Regions from separate parts of the Neptunicella sp. genome, predicted to be linked through region 4. Evidence: predicted binding sites of a transcription regulator. Region 4 holds the regulator's gene; each other region holds the start of a gene.

Evidence for each region. The regulator sigma-54, encoded in region 4, starts transcription at its own class of promoters, with help from an activator protein. The targets are predictions, from matches to a motif close to GTTGGCACGNNNNTNGNNT.
Region 1: ACTD55_RS02470 (kinase) is a predicted target of sigma-54. The motif match lies at 2,563-2,581, and genes of this name have one in related genera.
Region 2: glnA (glutamate--ammonia ligase) is a predicted target of sigma-54. The motif match lies at 3,021-3,039, and genes of this name have one in related genera.
Region 3: ACTD55_RS05995 (PEP-CTERM sorting domain-containing protein) is a predicted target of sigma-54. The motif match lies at 1,066-1,084, and genes of this name have one in related genera.

What each region holds. Positions count from the first base shown of each region.
Region 1 is NZ_JBLWWF010000002.1:245,570-250,908, forward strand. Features, by position in the region: gene ACTD55_RS02460 (glycosyl transferase) at 1-781, opposite strand, end outside; gene ACTD55_RS02465 (HAD-IIB family hydrolase) at 781-1,620, opposite strand; gene ACTD55_RS02470 (kinase) at 1,613-2,497, opposite strand; gene ppx (exopolyphosphatase) at 2,844-4,373, opposite strand; gene ppk1 (polyphosphate kinase 1) at 4,375-5,339, opposite strand, start outside.
Region 2 is NZ_JBLWWF010000016.1:2,562-7,900, forward strand. Features, by position in the region: gene glnL (nitrogen regulation protein NR(II)) at 1-849, opposite strand, end outside; gene ACTD55_RS13205 (DUF4124 domain-containing protein) at 921-1,436, opposite strand; gene glnA (glutamate--ammonia ligase) at 1,535-2,944, opposite strand; gene typA (translational GTPase TypA) at 3,411-5,249, shown strand.
Region 3 is NZ_JBLWWF010000005.1:219,214-224,552, reverse strand. Features, by position in the region: gene ACTD55_RS06000 (PEP-CTERM sorting domain-containing protein) at 1-644, shown strand, start outside; gene ACTD55_RS05995 (PEP-CTERM sorting domain-containing protein) at 1,204-1,992, shown strand; gene prsT (XrtA/PEP-CTERM system TPR-repeat protein PrsT) at 2,731-5,339, opposite strand, start outside.
Region 4 is NZ_JBLWWF010000001.1:7,918-13,256, forward strand. Features, by position in the region: gene ACTD55_RS00045 (HPr family phosphocarrier protein) at 28-303, opposite strand; gene rapZ (RNase adapter RapZ) at 320-1,171, opposite strand; gene ptsN (PTS IIA-like nitrogen regulatory protein PtsN) at 1,168-1,611, opposite strand; gene hpf (ribosome hibernation promoting factor) at 1,649-1,936, opposite strand; gene ACTD55_RS00065 (RNA polymerase factor sigma-54) at 1,975-3,423, opposite strand; gene lptB (LPS export ABC transporter ATP-binding protein) at 3,503-4,228, opposite strand; gene lptA (lipopolysaccharide transport periplasmic protein LptA) at 4,230-4,751, opposite strand; gene lptC (LPS export ABC transporter periplasmic protein LptC) at 4,714-5,283, opposite strand; gene kdsC (3-deoxy-manno-octulosonate-8-phosphatase KdsC) at 5,280-5,339, opposite strand, start outside.

The DNA.
Region 1 (5,339 bases), on a different contig from region 4:
TACTGGCATAGTTACGGTACATTTCCGACAGAACCCCGATTTCCAGTCCCCAATCACTGGGAATACGAATGTCATTTAGTACATCACGTCGAAAGGAAAACTCACCCGCCAATGGATAACGAAAACTGTCCATAAATTCCAGATAAGGGCTGTGACCAACAATAGATTTCAGCGCTCTAAGTAATGGCGTGACCAGCAAACGTGATACGCGACCATTCATCTTGCCATCGGCCACCCGCGCGTAGAAACCTTTACAAAACTCATAGTTAAAATTGGGGTGCGCAACCGGGTAAATCAGTCTGGCTAATAATTCACGGTTATAGGTCAAAATGTCACAATCGTGTAAGGCCACTGATTCCGCTTTACCGGAAGCCAAAATATAGCCCATGCAATACCACACATTACGCCCCTTCCCTAGTTCTCTGGGCGCCAATTCCAAATCGGCAAGCTCGGCATCCAGCGCTTTTAAACGTGGGCCGTCATTCCACAAAATACGATGTTCCTGCGGAAATTTGTCAAAAAACTTCAGGGCATGCCGGTACTGATCTTCACTGGCTCGATCCAATCCCACCACAATCTGCGACAGATAAGGCACATCACATAAATGATTTACAATATTGGGTAGCGCCTCACCTTCCAACTCGGAAAATAACGACGGTAAGATCAATGCCATCGGACGTTTCTCAGCAAACTGAACCAATTCCTGTTCCAACTCTGCGACCGGCCGTTCGGCCAGATTATGTAAGGTGGTTACCACCCCATTTTGATAAAAATCCGCCATTATTTACTCCTAAAATATTGCTGCATAATAATTTCGATACACTCACTCCAGCCCTCAGGGCCGGGTAATGTGCTGGTAAAAAGGTGTTGTATTCGAGCCAACTGAGGGAGTGGTTGTACTGGAGAGAGTATTCTTACTGCGATATTGGCCATCTCCAACATGGCAATATCGTTATGGCTATCCCCGATGGCAATGGATTTATACTGCACATCGCCTTCACCCTGACGGCTAAACTCCTCTACCAACCACTGCATGGCTATGCCTTTATTACATTCACCAGAAACATGAATAAAGCGTCCGCCCTGCAACGGATCGGCGCCTAATGCCACTAAGGCATCGATAAACGCTTCACGCTGTTGTTCATCGCCATGCCATAACACCGGCTCACTAAAATGACGTTCTGCCGCCTGCTCAGCTTGTTGAACCGATAAGCCGGTGGTGTCACAAATACGCTGCACACTCATGGTGGCAAAATGTTCAAATAAGCCGGCAAAATCAGATTCCACTTTCGCTAACAGCGTTAACCAGTGCTGTCGCTCTTTACTAAAGGTTTTAACCCAATACTGTTGATAGCTTTCAGTATTATCGGGTTGCTGGGGAAAATACCCTTGTGGGATAAACACGGCTGCGCCATTCTCAACAATAAAGGGCGCGTCCAAGGTGAGTTCTTGATGCAATTCGTCTAATTCAGCTGCGGTTTTACTGGTATTGGGTACCACCGGTACATTAAGTTGATGTAGTCTAGCTAACGTAGCGTCAGCAGCTTGATGGCTGTAAGTGTCGTGATCCAGTAACGAACCGTCCAAATCAGTAAAAATAATATAACGGTTTTCAAGCATAAGCTTCCTTACTATTGAGTGAGATAATCTGACGATTTTTATCCAGTTTAAACACCTGATCACACCGGGCCGGCAAGGTTTGCAAACCATGTTCAGTCAAACGCTGATAATGCTGGATAAAATCACAAATTTGTCGGGTCGTCATAATATGACTTTGCGCTGCGGGGTCAGTACTGGCGGCAAGCTTCTTCTCCTGTTCCAGCCGCCACTGAAAAACGTGATCAAAACTAGGCGCCTGCAACATCAACCAGTAATCCATCATCTCGTAAAGCGGCTCATAATGAGTCTTAAGTTGCTGGTTGACATAGTGGCGCCATAAACGCCGCTCATCCTGTTCTGATTCAAGACTATTAACCGACTGTTCAAGCTCACTGGCAGACTGCGCCGTCACGCCCCAACACCAGCCTTCGAATATGACAATATCTACCGGTGTTTTTACCACAGGCCAATACATTGACGACAACGGGTTATCCATCGCCTTACTAAATTTAGGTAGCGCCACTTCAGTTCCGGTTTCAGCTAAATGACCAAGAACCAGTTTTGCCATTGCTATATCATGGGTACCGGGTACGCCACGGGTTTGTAGCAATGGATGCACTTTCATTGCCAATTCAGCGCGTTGCTGGCGACTTAAATAAAAGTCATCCAGCGATAGTACCACCACTTTCAGAGCGTGATTCTCGGCCAAATATTGCTGGATGAAATCAGCGAGGGTGGACTTGCCCGAGCCCTGGCAACCATTTAGTCCCACATAAAAGGGTCGTTTTGCACCTTCATGGTGCACGACAAGTTGTTCAGCCAATGGGACATACCACTGCTTGGCTGTATCAATAAAATCATCATTTAGCCTGTGTTTAGTGATAAATTCGGCAAACATTTGCGGGTTCTCCAGTAAATTAAAGGGTATTTTTTATTATTGTGTTAACGCATCCATACCGACTGTTTCAACATTTGTGCCAGCCCCTTAACTTTAGAAGATAAAAGCCCCCACAGCAGAATGCCCTGTCACAACAACAGGCCGATTAATTGGTATAAATATAAAAGGCCAATCAAACGAATTACGCTAATTGACCTTGATGAAATGACTGATTTATTTAATAAGTAACAACAACTGGAGGGTTTGCACTAGAAATGAAGCGGTCAAACGATTGCCAGCAATGCTTGTTGTTTAGCGAGCCAATTGTTTCAGATTACCTATCATCGCCCCAAGTCGGTCGCAATAATCATTCAAACTGCAATTCAATTTTCAGGGTGTGAATTTGTTCGGCTTCCCGCGCTAAATCGGCGGCTAATAAGGGTTGTTCATCTAGCCATTGATCCGCAAAAGTGAGGCTAATAACTGAATTTTTACTTTGTACATCAAGCTTTGGCACGCTGTCATCCTGACGCTGGATATTTAACAACACCGCTAAACGCAGTAAAGCAATCAATTTATACACTTGCCCTGTGTCATATTGATCCAGCTCTGGTAATTCAGCCAGCCGAATTTTTTTACGATGGACTCCCGCCAGCATCGCAAGCAACTCCTGCTGCTCCTGATTAAAACCGGGTAATTCCACTTGTTGCAATATGTAAGCTGAATGACGCTGTACTGCGCGGGAATTAATCTGCAACCCCACTTCATGTAACAACGCAGCCCAACCGAGCATGCTTTTCAATTCGTTATTATCGAGTTGCCACCCAGACTGACATGCATCATACAATTGCATGGTGGTGGCCAGCACACGACGGGCCTGCTCGGTATCCACATCGTAACGAGTTGCGAGACTCTCGGCACTGCGCTGACGAATATCATTACGGGCGAGACCGTCTTCCATTTCATAGATCACGCCTTCCCGCAACGCACTGGTGGAATAGGCCATTTCTGCAATATCAAAACTTTTAAATACGGCGGTTAAGATTGCTAATCCCGCCACAAAAACAGGCTGGCGATCTTCGCCCAAGCCATCAAGCTGAATATCCTCAACCCGATCCGCTTTGCAGCACAGTTCACTAATTTGCGCTAAATCCGCCAGATCAATCGTGCTTTTTTGCGGATTGGCGGATAATTTGGCCGCCACATCGAGAATAGTTCGAATGGTACCGGAGGTGCCAATACAGCATTGCCATCCCAATTTACGGTATTTTTTATCCAGTAATTCCAATTCCTGCTGAGCCGCAGTAACCGCGCGATTAAACCTTTTCTTACTCACATCACCGTTGGCAAAAAACCGTTGGGTATAGCTCACACAGCCCATTTTCACGCTACGCAGTAATAAGGGTTCCAATCCTTCACCGATGATACACTCGGTTGAGCCACCACCAATATCTACCACCAGTCGTTGCCCATCATCATAACTGGTATGCGCGACACCCGAATAAATCAGTCGCGCCTCTTCGATACCAGAAATAATTTCCACCGGATAGGGCATGATTTTACGAGCCGCTTTGATAAAGACTTTGGCGTTTTTAGCCTTGCGCAGAGTATGTGTTGCGACAATCCTGACACTATCAGGGCTAAACCCGGTCAGGCTTTGAGCCATTAGCGCAAGAATATCCAACCCTCGGCTAATCGCTTCATCAGATAACACATCATTATCGTCCAGCCCTTCTGCCAATCTGACTTTTTGTTTAATGGTATGCAGTATTTGTACGGAATCAGCGACTATCCGGGCCACAACCAGATGAAAACTATTCGAACCTAGATCCAGTGCAGCGACTTTGGTTGATTCACGGTTTTCTATATCAGTAAACGCGCTCTCTGGGGCCGGCATATTATTCCTGTTCCAGTGATTTCAAGTAAGTATAGATTTCCTGTTGGGCACGCAACTTCTTACGGTTACCGCGGGGAACATAACGATTGGACTGTTCTTTATCAATAACACGAGCCTTAAGCGTATCCTGAAATTCTATTTCAAGCATATGCAAAATACGCTGTTTGAGTTTTTCATCATACACCGGACAGGCCACTTCCACCCGATGATCCATATTACGCGTCATCCAGTCTGCGGAAGAAATGAATATTTTATGCTCTCCGCCATTCTCAAATACTTGTACCCGTGGATGCTCCAAAAATCGATCGACAATGCTAATTACAAAAATATTATCACTTAAGCCCTGCACGGCAGGCAATAAAGAACACATGCCTCGTACAATGGCGCGAATTTTCACCCCAACCTGACTGGCTTTATACAACTCATCAATAAGCTGCTGATCGACCAGATTATTTAATTTTAGGGTAATACTGGCACTTTTACCTTCACGACTGTTTTGAATTTCTTCGCGGATCAAGGCTAAAATTTTGGCTCGACTGTTCAGTGGCGAAACCTGTAAGTGCTGGAATTTATGCCGACGATAAGGTGCCTGAATAATATCGAACACATTAACAGCTTCCTGAGTCAATTCGGGATTGCGGGTAAACAGACTGTAATCGGTATAAATTTTGGCGGTTTTTTCGTTGAAATTACCAGTACCAAAATGCGCGTATTGTACCAGTTCGCCTTTTTCTTCACGGGTTACCACACACAATTTACAGTGTACTTTTAAAGTAGGGATCCCCAACACCACGCGGATACCGGCATCGGTCATGGTCTTTGACCATTCAATATTGGCCTGTTCATCAAAGCGAGCGCGTAATTCCACGATAACCGTTACGGTTTTACCGTTATCCACCGCATCAATCAGCGAATCGATGATCCGCGATTTATTCGCTACCCGATAAATATTGAGGCGGATATGCC
Region 2 (5,339 bases), on a different contig from region 4:
CTTTGCGCATAATGGAAAGCGTTGACCATGGATAGTAAGTTGCCTTTCAATGCGGGTAATAAACTGTATTTCACCTTTGCCTTGTAAGGCTTGTACGCTATTGCGGGCAATGTTCAGAACAGCTTGTTGTATTTGGTCAGGATCAAGCCACAAGTCAGGAATACTGGGATCGTAATCTCGACTAATTTTAATCTGACTAATATCGTCAAGGTTAAGCAGATTACGGATTTTTTCTAGTACAGCATGAACATTATAAACTTGGAAACTGGATAACTTATTGGGTCCTAGTAAGCGATCAACCAGATTGGTTAATCTGTCTGCCTGTTCGATAATAATTTCGGTGAATTCCAGTAATTCTGGATTATCTAACTGTTTTCCCAGCAGTTGTGCAGCACCACGTAATCCGCCTAAAGGATTTTTAATTTCATGAGCAAGTCCTCTTACTAACTCTTTAGCCGCTTGTTGTTGCGCCCATTGTAAATTTTCTTTGCTAATGCGCTTTTGCTGATCAATGGGCTTTATTTCAAGAACAAGATGGGCTTTACCTTTTAATTCAATATGACTGATAGTGACATCCACTAAACTGTGGCGGCCATCTTGGAAAATAATCTGTACTTCACTATCGGAAAAACTGTTGGCTTGTTTTAGGGTTCGGTATAAACGGCCAATATGCAGGGTGCTGCTACTAAATAACTCTGGAAGAGGTAAACCCAGTAACCGGTTTATACTAATTTCCATTAGTGTTTCAGTCGCTGGATTGGCAGACAGAATAGTCAGTTCATCATCAACTAAGATAATGGCGCTGGTTAGATATTGGGTTAAATCAACTCGTTGAGATTTTTCTAGCATCTGAATACTATATCCTGCGCACTAAATTGGTGCATCAGTTATTTGATGATTATGCCAACAGCTCGAAAATCCTAATTAGGTCTAGTTAGAACTGATGCCTTATGTAGGTAAAATACCCTATCCTGACTAGATGCAATAAGCTTGCCTGATTGGCTAACTAATTTAATCGAAATGACATGTTCACCGCGGTCAATATTGTGCAGTGTAAAATTCAGACTGGCTTGCTGAATAAGCATTTTTCCGTCTAAAAAAAGCTGGGCTATTCCACTTGCTTTGGGTTCAATAGAGGCTACTACAGATAACTCTCCATTATTGTTACGAATGGTTTGCTGCTCGGTGGGGGAACTGATAATAAGTTGATGACTTACAGATGTTTTTTCCACTTTCTGGTTGCGAGTCGTGGTCGGTATTTTGCCTTGATAGGCTGGCATAACAGCGCTATTCGCAGAAGACAAATCAACGGGTTGTGCATTCCCGGTTGGTATGTCGGTATAAACAACACTGCCATCTTGCTGGATTACTTTATACAGCTGGCCTGCGTAAGTTACAGTACAAAGTAAGTAAAAACATAGTGTTAGGGCTTTCATGATTGCCACCTTCGTGTGGAGCTGGTCTTCAGTTTAGTGTGTCCTGAGCAAATAAAAAAGCCCGCAGTAACGCGGGCTTTTTACAATAGTATTAGAACTTATAAGCTGTAGTACATCTCAAACTCAACTGGGTGAGTAGTCATGTTTAGCTTTTCAACGTCGGCACGTTTTAGTTGAATATAAGCATCAATCATATCATCAGTGAATACACCGCCAGCGGTCAAAAATTCACGATCGCTATCCAATGCTTCCAAAGCCATTTCCAACGAGCTTGATACAGTCGGGATTTCTGCCGCTTCTTCTGCAGGCAAGTCATACAAGTCTTTATCCATAGCATCACCAGGGTGGATCTTGTTTTTGATACCGTCAAGACCGGCCATTAGCATTGCCGAGAAGCTTAGGTAAGGGTTACCTGTTGGATCAGGGAAACGTACTTCAATACGACGGGCTTTATCGCTGGTCACATGTGGAATACGAATAGAGGCAGAGCGGTTGCACGCAGAATAAGCTAGCATAACCGGTGCTTCAAAGTGCGGTACTAAACGCTTGTACGAGTTAGTTGAAGGGTTGGTAAAGGCGTTAATCGCGCGTGCGTGCTTAATGATACCGCCAATGTAGTACAACGCTTCTTCAGACAAGTTACCGTATTTGTCACCCGCAAAAATGTTCTTGCCACCTTTACTGATTGACTGATGCACGTGCATACCTGAACCATTGTCACCTACTAGTGGTTTAGGCATAAAAGTAGCCGTTTGACCGTAAGCGTGTGCAACGTTGTGGACAACATATTTATAAATTTGAACTTCGTCAGCTTTGTTAACTAACGTGTTGAATTGACAAGCAATTTCGTTTTGTCCTGCAGTGGCAACTTCATGGTGATGTGCTTCAACAACCAAGCCCATTTCTTCCATAACCAAACACATAGCAGCACGAATATCATGTGCAGAATCAACAGGAGGAACCGGGAAATATCCGCCTTTAACACCAGGACGGTGACCCATGTTGCCACCTTCGTACTCAGTACCTGAATTCCATTTCGCTTCAGTAGAGTCAATTTTGTAGAAACAACCAGACATGTCTGCGTTGAATTTTACGTCATCAAACAAGAAAAACTCTGGTTCAGGACCAAAAAATGCAGTATCACCGATACCGGTGGTTTTAAGATAATTTTCGGCACGACGAGCAACAGAGCGTGGATCACGTTCGTAACCTTGCATAGTGCTAGGCTCTAAAATATCACAGCGAACATTGACTTGAGTTTCTTCTGAGAAAGGGTCAATAACAACGCTTGCAGAATCTGGCATTAACACCATGTCTGATTCGTTGATACCTTTCCAACCGGAAATCGAAGAACCATCGAACATTTTTCCTTCTTCGAAGAACTCTTCATCAACTTGATGTGCAGGAATTGATACGTGCTGCTCTTTTCCTTTTGTATCAGTGAAACGCAAATCAACAAATTTCGCTTCACTTTCTTTAATTAATTCTAAAGCCTTTTCTACTGACATTATGTCCTCCGGTAAAAGTACAAAGACGTTAAAGATATTTCTGAAATATATTTTCAAAATTACTAACGTGAATCTATAGCTATAATCATGCCAATTAAGCGTATCTGATTTTATCCAGATAATATAGGCTCTAGGCTGGTGCGATGTTATGTCGCCTTATGGATTTGTCGCACCATAATGATCCAGAGTGGATCATTATGGTGCATAATGGTGCATTTGTAATAAAAAAACGTTTAATAATGACATTTGAATGGAAAAAGTTATAACCGGTCAATATGGCGTGCAGATTAAATAATCTAAAAAATAGCTTATCTTGATAAAGTATCGTCGCTAATTTGCTCATTACCCTGTACAATCCGCCGCCAGCATTATAGGGGTCGCTAATTCTAGCTGATATTTGAAGAATTAAAGCCATACTGGCTAAACCCCGGTAAGAATATTTTTTATTTAATTAATCGAGAAAAACATGACATCACAACTTCCTTCAGTCGAGCAGCTTCGCAATATTGCAATTATTGCTCACGTTGACCACGGTAAAACAACCTTGGTTGATAAGTTATTACAGCAATCAGGCACCCTCGAAGGTCGCGGTGAAGCCGAAGAGCGTGTGATGGATTCCAACGATATAGAAAAAGAGCGTGGGATTACTATCCTGGCCAAAAATACTGCCATTAAGTGGAACGAATACCGCATTAATATTGTGGACACTCCGGGACACGCTGACTTTGGTGGTGAAGTAGAACGTGTTATGTCGATGGTTGACTCGGTATTACTGCTGGTTGATGCGCAAGAAGGTCCAATGCCACAAACCCGCTTTGTAACCCAAAAAGCCTTTGCTCAAGGTCTTAAACCCATCGTAGTAATTAACAAAATTGATAAACCAGGCGCACGTCCTGACTGGGTTATGGATCAGGTATTTGATTTGTTTGATAACTTGGGAGCGACTGATGAGCAGCTTGATTTCCAAGTGGTTTACGCCTCTGCATTAAATGGTTGGGCATCTTTAGAATCGGATCAAGCCGGCACTGATATGACGCCGTTATTTGAAACTATTGTTGAACACGTGGCTCCTCCTGCTGCGGATATTGACGGCGCATTCCAAATGCAAATTTCCCAGCTGGATTACAACTCCTATGTAGGCGTTATCGGTGTGGGGCGTGTTACTCGTGGTTCAGTTAAAACCAATCAACAAGTTACCATTGTTGGTGCTGATGGCACTAAGCGCAATGGTAAAGTAGGTCAAGTATTAGGTTACTTGGGACTAGAGCGTCACGAAGTGGATAAAGCGAATGCGGGCGATATTATTGCGATTACTGGTTTAGGTGAGCTTAAAATTTCTGACACCATCTGCGATCAAAATAACGTTGAAGCCTTGCCTGCATTAACGGTTGATGAGCCTACCGTTACAATGACCTTCCAGGTAAATACTTCTCCATTTGCGGGTAAAGAAGGTAAGTACGTTACGTCACGTAATATTCTGGACCGTCTGAAAGCTGAATTAGTGCATAACGTGGCGTTGCGTGTTGAAGAAACACCGGATCCGGATAAATTCAAAGTGTCGGGACGTGGTGAATTACACTTGGGTATTCTGATTGAAAACATGCGTCGTGAAGGCTACGAATTAGCGGTATCTCGTCCTGAAGTAATTGTAAGAACGGTTGATGGTAAGCTGGAAGAACCCTTTGAAACGGTCACCATTGACTGTGAAGAAGAACATCAGGGCTCCATTATGGAACAGTTAGGTACCCGCAAAGCGGAATTAACCGACATGTCCCCAGATGGTAAAGGCCGTATCCGTATGGATTTCGTGATGCCAAGCCGTGGCTTGATTGGTTTCCAAACTGATTTTATGACCTTAACGTCAGGTTCCGGTTTGATGTACCACACTTTTGATCATTATGGTCCCCATAAAGGCGGCACTATCGGTCAACGTAAGAACGGTGTATTGATTGCCAACGCCACAGGTAAAGCGTTGACGAATGCCTTGTTTAACATGCAAGAGCGTGGACGTTTATTTATCGGTCACGGTGTCGAAGTATACGAAGGCATGATCATTGGTATTCATAGCCGTGATAATGACTTAACTGTTAATGCCCTTAAAGGTAAACAGTTAACCAACGTACGTGCATCGGGTACTGACGAAGCACAAACTTTGGTACCACCGATTAAATTATCGTTAGAACAAGCGATGGAATTTATTGATAACGATGAACTGGTCGAAGTTACTCCGGAAAGTATCCGTATCCGTAAAAAGCTATTGACTGAAACCTTGCGTAAGCAAGCTGGACGTGCACCACGTTCTTAATGGTGGATTAACAGCCGTCTAATCAGCTAGTTTGCTCGGTTAGCAACCATTTTGTAATAAATCCGATAAACCAATGTTTATCGGATTTTT
Region 3 (5,339 bases), on a different contig from region 4:
TGCTGGATCCAGGTCCTGATGGTGTGTTTATGACTGCCGATGATGTTGTAGATACATTGAATGGCTTTGGTTTGGTTACCGGTATCAATGGTACTAACGAATCTGCATTTTGTCCTAGCGGTTGCGAGCTTACTTATGAATTCGGTGGTTTTACTGTCGCCAGTTTCATTCCTGATGGTGGTGGTGCTCGGATTGGTTTTACCGGTGGCTGGGTTAATTTCTATGTGGATTCTGCTACTGCTTATGATCCCGGAGATAAAAGTACTGCTGTTGATGGTGGTGCGCCATGGTTATCTTTGACTGCCCATGAAACGCTTAGCGGTATTCATGGTATTATGACCAGTATTGATGCGACATTGAGTACATACGGTGGTGGTACTGATGCTGGTTTAGGTGGTGGGCTGCTTGATGTTGTTGGCGGCGCCGCAATGGCTAACTTTGATACAGATACACAAACTGATGGAGCAGATTGGGTATTTAGTACCAGTTTCCAACCGATCCCTGCAGGTCCAACTCCTGATGGTCTAGAGTTGTTTGGTACCGCTGATTTCCGTGGTACATCAATCCCAGAACCTTCTTCAATTGCGATTTTAGGTTTAGGTCTGTTAGGTTTAGCTGGTGCTTCTCGCAGACGCCAGAAATAAGTCAATAAACCTTTATATAATTGATTGAGAACCGCCAGAAGTTACTTCTGGCGGTTTTTTCGTTTCTACGTGGGCTTACTTTCAAATGTGCTAGCTAGACGAGGCGATTGTCTTGCTAAATGAAATTTACATTCGGGCTTTGGTTGGATACAGGTAATCTAGCATATTCACAAACCGCTGCTTTGTGCTTTGAGGAGCGAATTTTAACCCGAGTATATTGAAAGCAGGTTTTCTACATGAGTCACCTGGAGCATTGTTGGGCATGCTCATGCTGCAAATTCGTTCAGAACAATTAGATCCCGCATCATTTACCCGAACTAGGGTGTCAGTAAATTTTACAGTGAATGTCGCCAGTTGCGATTAATATAAATTCAAAGTTTAAAAAATACATGTAAAACAACATGTTACACTTAATTGAAAAGTTGGCCCAATGCTTGCTTCAACTAAGGTAGTTCGTAAGGCTCATAACGAGTTTAACGGATAAACTAAACGAGTCTTTTTAATTTTAGATATTAATGTTGATGTAGAAGTTGATGTTGATGTAGAGGTAGAGGTAATTATGAATAAGGCAATTTTTTCCGCAGCAGCTTTAGCATTAAGTCTTAGTGCTTCAGCAATCGCGTCACCAGTTAATGTTGGTGGTGTAGTCTGGGATCCAGACAGTTTCTTTGATTTCACTTCAAATTCGAATTTAGTAGAAGATCTGCTTGATGCAGGTGCTGACGGTGTGTTCGGTACTGCTGATGACGTAGTCGATACTTTAAGTGGTTTTGGTCTGGTTACCGGTTTAAATGGTACCAACCAGTCTACTTTCTGCCCTAGTGGTTGTGAACTAACCTTTGAATTTGGCGGTTTTGAAATTGCCAGTGTTATCCCTGACGGTGGTGGTGCACGTCTTGGCTTCACTGGTGGCTGGATTAACTTCTATGTTGACTCATCTACAGCTTATAATGCTCTGGACAAAAGCACTGCGGTTGATGGTGGCACTCCTTGGTTGTCGCTGCAAGCACATGAAACTTTCAGTGGTATTCATGGTATTATGACCAGTATCGATGCAACCTTGAGCTCATACGGTGCGGGTACTGATGCCGGTCTTGGTGGCGGTTTACTAGATGTTGTTGGTGGTGCTGCAATGGGCAACTTTGATACCGACACACAAACTGACGGTGCTGACTGGGTATTTAGTACCAGTTTCCAACCTATCCCTTCAGGCGCAACTCCTGACGGTTTAGAATTGTTTGGAACTGCGGATTTCCGTGGTAGTTCAATTCCAGAGCCATCTTCAATTGCTATCTTGGGTTTAGGCCTGTTGGGCCTGGCTGGTGCTTCGCGCAGACGCCAGAAGTAAGCAAAACAAGAAATATTAGTACTATTGAGGCCGTCAGAACTTTTGGTTCTGGCGGTTTTTTTATTTTTGCTATTTAACCTCAACTCTGGATAAGAAATGTCGTTTTTATTTGAAATACTTCTTATATTTTAAAGGGTTATAGTAATTTCAACTATTGTTCGAGAGAAGATAAAGGTACAGCACAGGCAGATTTGTTCAGATAAAGGCGTTCGCCAAGTGGTTTAGTTATTCTAAACCCTTTGCGAATAACGCATAGCTGGGCAAATATGGCTGTGCTGTAGGGCGTTGCTTATACAGAGTTGAGGTTATTTGGCATTGGGTTATTTAGCTATCGTACAACGCTTCTACTACTAATATTCTATTGCCTTAAACCTTCGCTCGCCTTGCCGGTTTTCTCATTCGCTTATATGTTCTAATCAACCGTTCAGTCAACGCGACTTTGGCGCTGTTAATAAATTGATTTTGATTTGGCGCGACAGCCATCTATTCGCAGATTGGCATTGGAATAATTTCCAGCCAAGAGAAAGATACTGAGTTGGGATGTTTGGGATCCACATACAGCTAAATAGGAGTACCCCTACAAGTAAATTAAACTGTGGTGATGCTCTTCCACCTATTTTGATCAATCTCATCATGCACAGCATGTGGCTCGATACCATTATATCAAGTTAAAGCAAGCAGATTAGTATAGCGGGCATGGCAGCATGCTTATCAAAATCATGCTGCCACTGGAGTGTGTTAAGGAATTTTCTTTGATAGTTCAGTTCGCGTATTACGCTGAACGGAGCTTAGATCTTTCATCTCACGCATCATTAAACTTGCTTTACTGTATTGCTTAAGTTCGATTAATACTTCTGCAAGATGTAATACAATATCGTTGATATTAGGTGCTTTTTTAGCTGCTGAACTTAGATATTGATAAGCTTGATCCAAGTTGCCACTTTTAAACTCAACCCAACCCATTGTATCTAATATTTGCGGCATATCTGGAGCCAGTTTTAAAGCCTTTTGTGCAGGCACTCTAGCCCCTTCAATATCACCACTCTGTATTCTGTTGTAAGCCAGATTGTTGAGAACTTGCAAATTTTCGCCATATTTATCAATTGACTGAGCATAAATTTGGCCTGCTTTTTCGTAGTTTTTGGTAAATGTATAAAAGTTTGCGACTCCATACATAAAGCTTTTGGGTGGATTTTTAGTGCTATTTAGTTGTTCTATCAATACTTTTTCAGCTTCATCAATTTGGTTATTTCCTAGCATAGCTTTTGCAAGCATTGTCGCGGAAGTAAAGTTTGGTGATTTTTTGTGATGCTCGGAAAGTAACTTTTCTGCTTTTTTGAAATCTTTCTCGTTGAGTGCTAATGACCCCTCATAATAAGGTAGTAATTCTGCACCGCTTTTGTCATCTTGTTTCTTAATTTGAGCTAACAGGTCGTTAGCGGCTTTAATCTGGTTTAGTTTAGTCAGGTAATGGAGTTTCAGTAACAGTAAGGTGTGCCTGTTAGGGAATTTGTTTAATCCCGCCTCTGTCAAGGCCAGTGCACCTTCATTATCGCTCTGAAGTTCAAGTAAGCCTATTTGCCTGACTACCGGCATTAACGCATTTGGGTAGGCAGACTCCCAATTCTTATACGTCGCCATCGCTGAATTAAAGTCTTTGGCTTGTACTTGTGAGTCGCCTAATGTCATGTAACCCAGAAAATCGAGCTCAACACTGGTTAATATGCTTATCGCTTTTGACGCATTACCTTGTGCTTTGGCATTAACTGCCAAGGCAATCTTTTTATCGTTTGAGTCTTTTATTAGTTTTGAAATGATGTCATCTATTTCAGATGACTTATCTAAACTCTTACCCGCATCAATTAGTGCTATTAGCGCAGGGGTATTATCCGGTGCAAAAGAAAGGATCTCTGATGCTTTATCAAGTGCTTTTTGGTACTGCTTTAATCCACTATAAGTCTGTAACAAATATTGATGAGCACCCATATGTACAGGATCTATTTTCAACGCTTCGTTAAACAAATCTATTGCTTTGTCAGCTTCTCCAGTATTCATATAGATAAAACCGGCTAAAGTCTTTCCATTTGCGGGGTCTTTCTCTTCCCAATTTTTGGCAACTGACAACGCAGCGTTTTTATCTCCAACTCTCAAATGAGCTGCAGCCAACTGCATCCAGCCCTGCTCCAGGGATTCGTCATCTTTTATAACTTTTTCCAGGTTTTCTATAACGGCTCGTTCATCGTTACCGATATTTACAATAGCTTGGCGAAGCTTAATAACTGGATTGTTCTGATCGAGTTGATCAGCCTTTTTGAGCAGTTCTTTAGCATTTTTTATATCACCCAGAGTAGCAAGTCGCATTCCCGTCAGTGCAAATAATTCTGCGTCGCTGTCTGTCAGATTTCCCATTGAGTTCAGTGATTCCAGCGCTTTGTTGTTATAGCCAAGATTAAGTTGTACTTGGGCCAACAACCTCTGAATTGCATCGTTGCTGGAATTTGTCCGGCTAGATAAGTTGGTAAGGTTGTGATACGCCTTTTCGAGGTTTTCAAGTTTATAGGCGCTAACTCCGGCAATCATTCGGGCGGTTAACGTATCCGCACCGTTTTGAATTGCAATTTCGGCATGATCGAGGGCGGGTTTAAATTTTTCTTTTTGGTAATCAATTCTTGCCTGGTACAAATTTAATAGAGGCTGGTTTTTATACTGTTCCAATAGTCTGGTTGCTTCGACTTCTGCATTATCGAGCTCTCCGGCGTTAATCATGGCTTCAATATATTGAAAGTTAATGGAATTAATAACGGGAATGAGTTCGTTAATTTTATTAAATGCCAAAGCCGCATCATGGAAGTTATCTTCTTTCACAAAGAGTAAGGCAGATAAATATTCTGTTGTCTCGGGTCGATAATTTTGCTGGATTAACTCATCTATTGTGCTGCGTGCTTCGTCAAATTTTTGCTCATCAAAAGCCGCAAATGACATAGCCAGTTGCTTGTCTTGAGCATTCATTTGTTCAAGCAACTTATCCAAGTTCTGGATAATTTCCTGATCATCAGTGCGTAACGCGCTGATATACGAATACAATGCGCTGGTGCTAAGGGCATCTTTATCATTCAGCTGTAATTTTTGAATGTACTCGTTCACTTTTGAGAACTGATCGGAATGATAATAAGTTTTGATCAGCAAAGGAGCGACCATATCCTCAGGAATACCCAAATCGGTTGCCCGATTTAATTCTTTTTCTGCTGAGCTCAGATCGCCGTGCTGAAAATAGACCTTGCCCAACATTAGGCGCACTTTCCCCAAGTCCGGGTTATCAGTTAGTGCGTTCTTCAACTCAATAATGG
Region 4 (5,339 bases):
AAGAAAAATGAGGAGCACGTAAGCAGTTTATTCTGCTTCGTTAAATTTTTTGGCAATGAGTTCTTCCACAGCATCCATTGCCGCCGCTGCATCGACCCCTTCACTGATTACGGTGATTTCTTTGCCTTGATGGCTTTCCAGCATCATCAACCCTAATACACTATTGGCTGACGCACTTTTATCTTGTTGCTGGATGGTCACTTGCGCATCAAATTGATTGGCAAGTTTAGCTAATTGAGTGGCCGCGCGGGCATGTAATCCTAATTTATTCTGGATCACCAGAGATTTTTCAATTCGGTTCATTTACAGCATTACCTAATCAAGGAGTGCGATTGAGTTCACGATGACGGATTTGTACATCTGGGTGAGTATTACGGATGTTATTACACAAAGCTTCTGCCACATACACTGAACGGTGTTGGCCACCGGTACAACCAATTGCAATTGTTACGTAACTGCGGTTGTTCCGCTCTAAGTGGGGAAGCCAGGTGGTAATCAAATTTTGTATTTGCCAGATGAATTTAGTCACAATAGGTTGTGCACCAAGAAAATTCTGTACGGCGCTGTCTAATCCGGTCAGGTGTTTCAAATCCGGTTCCCAGTGAGGATTGGGCAAAAAACGTGAGTCGAATACATAATCAGCGTCTTTGGAAATGCCATGTTTAAATCCGAATGACTCAAATACAATGACTAAACGAGAGCTTTTTTTACCCAATATCCTTTCACGGACCAATTCAGCTAGCTGATGCACGGACAGTTCGCCGGTATCCAGATACAAATCAGCACGTTCAATGATGGGAGCCAACAGTTTAGTTTCTGCCATGATGGCTTCACTAAGGGATTTATTATGTCGGGATAAGGGATGTAAACGACGAGTTTCGCTAAAGCGTTTAATTAATACATCGTCACTGGCATCCAGATAGACAATATTCATATCCCAGCTATCGGGCAGATAATTGAGAATTTCGACTAATTCATCGGGATCTTTGGGTAGGTTACGCACATCAATACTGACTGCGACCTGATCATATTCATCCACCACGGTGTGAGTCAGGGTGGGGAGTAAGTTAACCGGCAGATTATCAACACAGTAATAGCCGAGATCTTCCAATACCCTTAACGCAATAGATTTTCCCGAGCCTGAACGTCCGCTGATAATCATCAGCTTCATATTATCGCCTCATAAAGTTCATGATTGCTTTCGGCCTGACGTATTTGTTTGAGAATATCTTTATCGCTTAATTTACCGGCGATGGTAGCCAACGTTTGTAAATGTCCTTGAGCTTGATCCGCGGGTACCAGTAGAGCAAAGAATATATCCACCGGTTTGTTATCAATTGCATCAAAGCTAATTGGTGTTTGGCAAGTAACTAAAATTCCCAGTACTTTATCCAGTTCAGCCAGTCGCCCATGGGGCAGGGCAATGCCATTACCAATACCGGTACTGCCCATTTTCTCTCGGGATAACAGACTTTCGAGTATTTGATCCGAACTCAATTGCGGCAATGCTTGGTGAGCAATATTGCTGATGGTTTCCAAAATACGTTTTTTACTGGAATCTTCGGCTGCACAAACTGTGCAGCCGGGAGTGAGTATATTTTTAATTTCCATTAATTATTACTGCTTTTACTGAGTCATTTAATATGGATTAATGCCGACTGACTTTTTCCTTATGCTTAATCACCTGTCGATCAAGCTTGTCAATTAAATTGTCTATTGCTGCATACATATCATTACGCTCTGAGGTAGCAAAGACTTCAGCACCATGTAGATGTAACGTCGCTTCGGCTTTTTGATTGAGCTTTTCGACGTTAAGTATTACATGGACGTTATTGATATGATCGAAATGTCTTTCCAGTTTGGTAAATTTATTATCTACGTAATCACGTAGTGAGTCTGTAATTTCGACATGGTGGCCAGTCAGGTTGATTTGCATATCGCGACTTCCTTAAATTTGACGTTCAAGCTGCTCCGTTAAAGCAGACTTTTACGTTGGTTAGACGGTGGAATCATTAATGATTCGCGGTATTTTGCAATGGTTCGCCGAGCAACCATAATACCTTGATCGGCCAACAATTGCGCAATCTTACTATCACTCAGAGGTTTACTTTGTGTTTCTGCCGCAACCAGCTTTTTAATTAATGCCCGTATTGCAGTGGACGAACACTCACCGCCATTTTCAGTGGCGACATGGCTGGAGAAGAAATACTTCAGTTCATAAATCCCTCTGGGGGTATGCATATATTTCTGTGTGGTGACACGGGAAATGGTTGATTCATGCATATCCACCATTTCTGCGACATCATTTAACACCATTGGTTTCATCGCTTCAGGACCATATTCAAAAAATCCCTGTTGCTGCTGCACAATACAGTTGGACACTTTGAGCAGAGTTTCGTTGCGACTTTGCAGACTTTTAATAAACCACTTGGCTTCTTGCATGTGTGAGCGAATAAACTGACTGTCGCTGGTATTTTTGACACTGCGACTCATGGCCGCATATTGCTGATTGATATTGAGTTTGGGAAGACTATCGGGATTCAGTTCGACAACCCAGCGGCCATTCTTTTTCATCACCGATACGTCCGGTATCACATATTCTGGCTCAGTGGTAATTAAGGCATTGCCGGGACGTGGATTAAGGGTCTGAATTAATCGTATGGTTTCCCGCAGTTGTTCTTCATTTAGGCGCGCCTTGCGCATCAGAGTGCGATAATCCTTACTGGCCAGTAAATCCATGTATTGGGTAATTAGCAGTTTGGCTTCTTCTAGCCAGGGGGTGTCAGCGGCAAACTGGTTAAGCTGTACCATCAAACATTCGGCCGGTGTTCGTGATCCAACACCAACAGGATCGAACATTTGCACCCGTTTTAATACGCAATTCACTTCGTCAATGTCGACTTCTTCATTATCGAGACTATTCAGAATATCTTCAGTAGACACGGTGAGATAACCGGATTCATCAATAGAATCAATAATGGCAGTGGCAATCGCGATATCTGTTTCACTGAAGTGGGTCAGGCGCATTTGCCATAATAAATGTTCTTGAATGTTGTCGGTGGTTTCACCCTGATAAATTTGTTCATCATCACCACCGCTAATGGGAGCGGCTGGCGCCGAGGATGCACTGTAATATTCATCCCAGGTTGAATCGATAGGTAATTCGTCGGGTAATTCATTTTTCTCTAGAGCATCACCAGACTCAATACTGTCACTGGCTTCATAGTCATTATCTGAATCTTTGTTTTCGTTTTCGGGGAAGTCCTGATTATCTTCTGCTTCCAATAGTGGATTGGCATCCAAGGCTTCCTGAATTTCCTGCTGAAGATCGATGGTCGACAATTGCAACAGCCGGATGGCTTGCTGCAACTGCGGTGTCATGGTCAGTTGTTGGCTAAATTTTAATTGTAATGAGGGCTTCATTTACGTCTTGTCGTGTCCCGTTAATTCAAAAACCAGCTAAGGCTGTTACATTGCTAATGGTTGATGTTTTGTTTGCTAACTATAGCTTGAATTGCTCGCCCAGGTATACATCCCTTACTTGTTGATTACTTAGCACCTGTTCGGCATTGCCTTGGGCAATTAATTCTCCATGACTAACGATATAGGCGGTTTCGCACACATCAAGGGTCTCACGAACATTGTGATCGGTGATTAACACGCCAATCCCCCGGTCTTTGAGGTGATTGATAATTTTCTTTATATCGGTCACAGAAATAGGATCGACGCCCGCAAAGGGTTCGTCAAGCAAAATAAATTCCGGATCGGCAGATAATGCGCGGGCAATTTCTACCCGTCGCCGTTCGCCACCCGACAAACTCATACCAAGACTATTACGAATATGATTAATGTTGAACTCATCCAACAGGGCGTCTGCATGCTCTTCGCGCTCAGCCTTACTCAGATCTTTACGAGTTTCTAGAATCGCCATCAAGTTCTGCCATACCGTCAATTTACGAAAAATCGATGACTCTTGCGGTAAATATCCAATACCTTTGCGGGCACGAACATGCATAGGTTGCAAAGTCAGCTCCTGATCATCAATAAAAATTTGACCTTTATCGATAGGAACCAAGCCGACAATCATATAGAAGGTGGTCGTTTTACCTGCCCCATTTGGCCCTAATAATCCAACAATTTGGCCAGTAGAGACTTGTAAACTCACATCGGTTACCACCTGACGGGATTTGTAGGATTTGGCTAAATGGGTGGCTTTAAGGGTTGCCATCTTATTTTTCCTGTGTGCCGGGTTGATAGATAGTGATCGTGCGTCCATCGTCATCGTTACTGCCGTTGGCACTAAATTGTTCATTTTCCATATCGAACTCAATAAATTCGGCCTTAACCATACTGTTTTGTAAGTGCAGTTCGGCATTGGTGGTAAGCGTTAATACCCGTTCGCCCAGGGTATATTTGATTTCGTTGGCTAAGGCTTTAATCATACTGCCATCATCAGACTTTTGCTGATAGCTGGCGGGATTGCCACGAGCAATAAAAATTTCACTGCCAGGACCATCTTTGGCTATCACATCCACCTCATCGGCATCAATCACCAAACTGCCTTGGGTAATATGTACATTACCACGGTAGAATCCGGATTTTTCGATGCCGTCTGCTTTGTTATTTTCAGATAATATTTCCAGTGGCTGCTTGAAATCAGCCTTATCAGCAAAAGCATGTAGGGGAACCAGCAGTAATGCCAGATAACCCGCTTTAATGGCTAAGGTTGGGTGAAAAAGTCGATTTAGCATGATTAAGTAGCTCAAAAGTTCGTTTATTTAAATTAGCGGTAAAACCAGTGCCTTGAACGACAAAGTTCTTGCCACTAATGGTTACCAACTGATCGGAAGAGAGGGTGTTGTTATTCAGGTCAATTTCAATGAAATCGGTTTTCATGGTTTGAATAAACCCTTCTTTATCGGTGCTTTGTAATACCACATTATCTTCTAAATGCAGTCGATTATCATCGTATAATGTACCTTCCACCGCGCTGACGTGCCAAGGACGCTCCTGTGCCGTGGTAAATATGGTGTATTGAGGTTGCTCAAATAAAGTAAAGCCAAGTAACTGGTAATGTTCCATATGCTCTGCATAAACCTGATGGTGAATTTCACCTTGTTTATCATACAACGTACTTTGCATTTTATTGGCTTGGTAATTGGGGCGCCAGGCTTCTTCGGTTTTATCTGTTGTTTGGGTAGGTGAATCGGTTAGCCAGTCTTCAAAATTAAGCACTAATACCAGTAAAAACAGTAAACATATACTGATCGACACTTTGCTCATGTGCTGCTTCCATGAATGTGATTTAGTTTTTTGTGTGCATGTAAAATTAAATCACA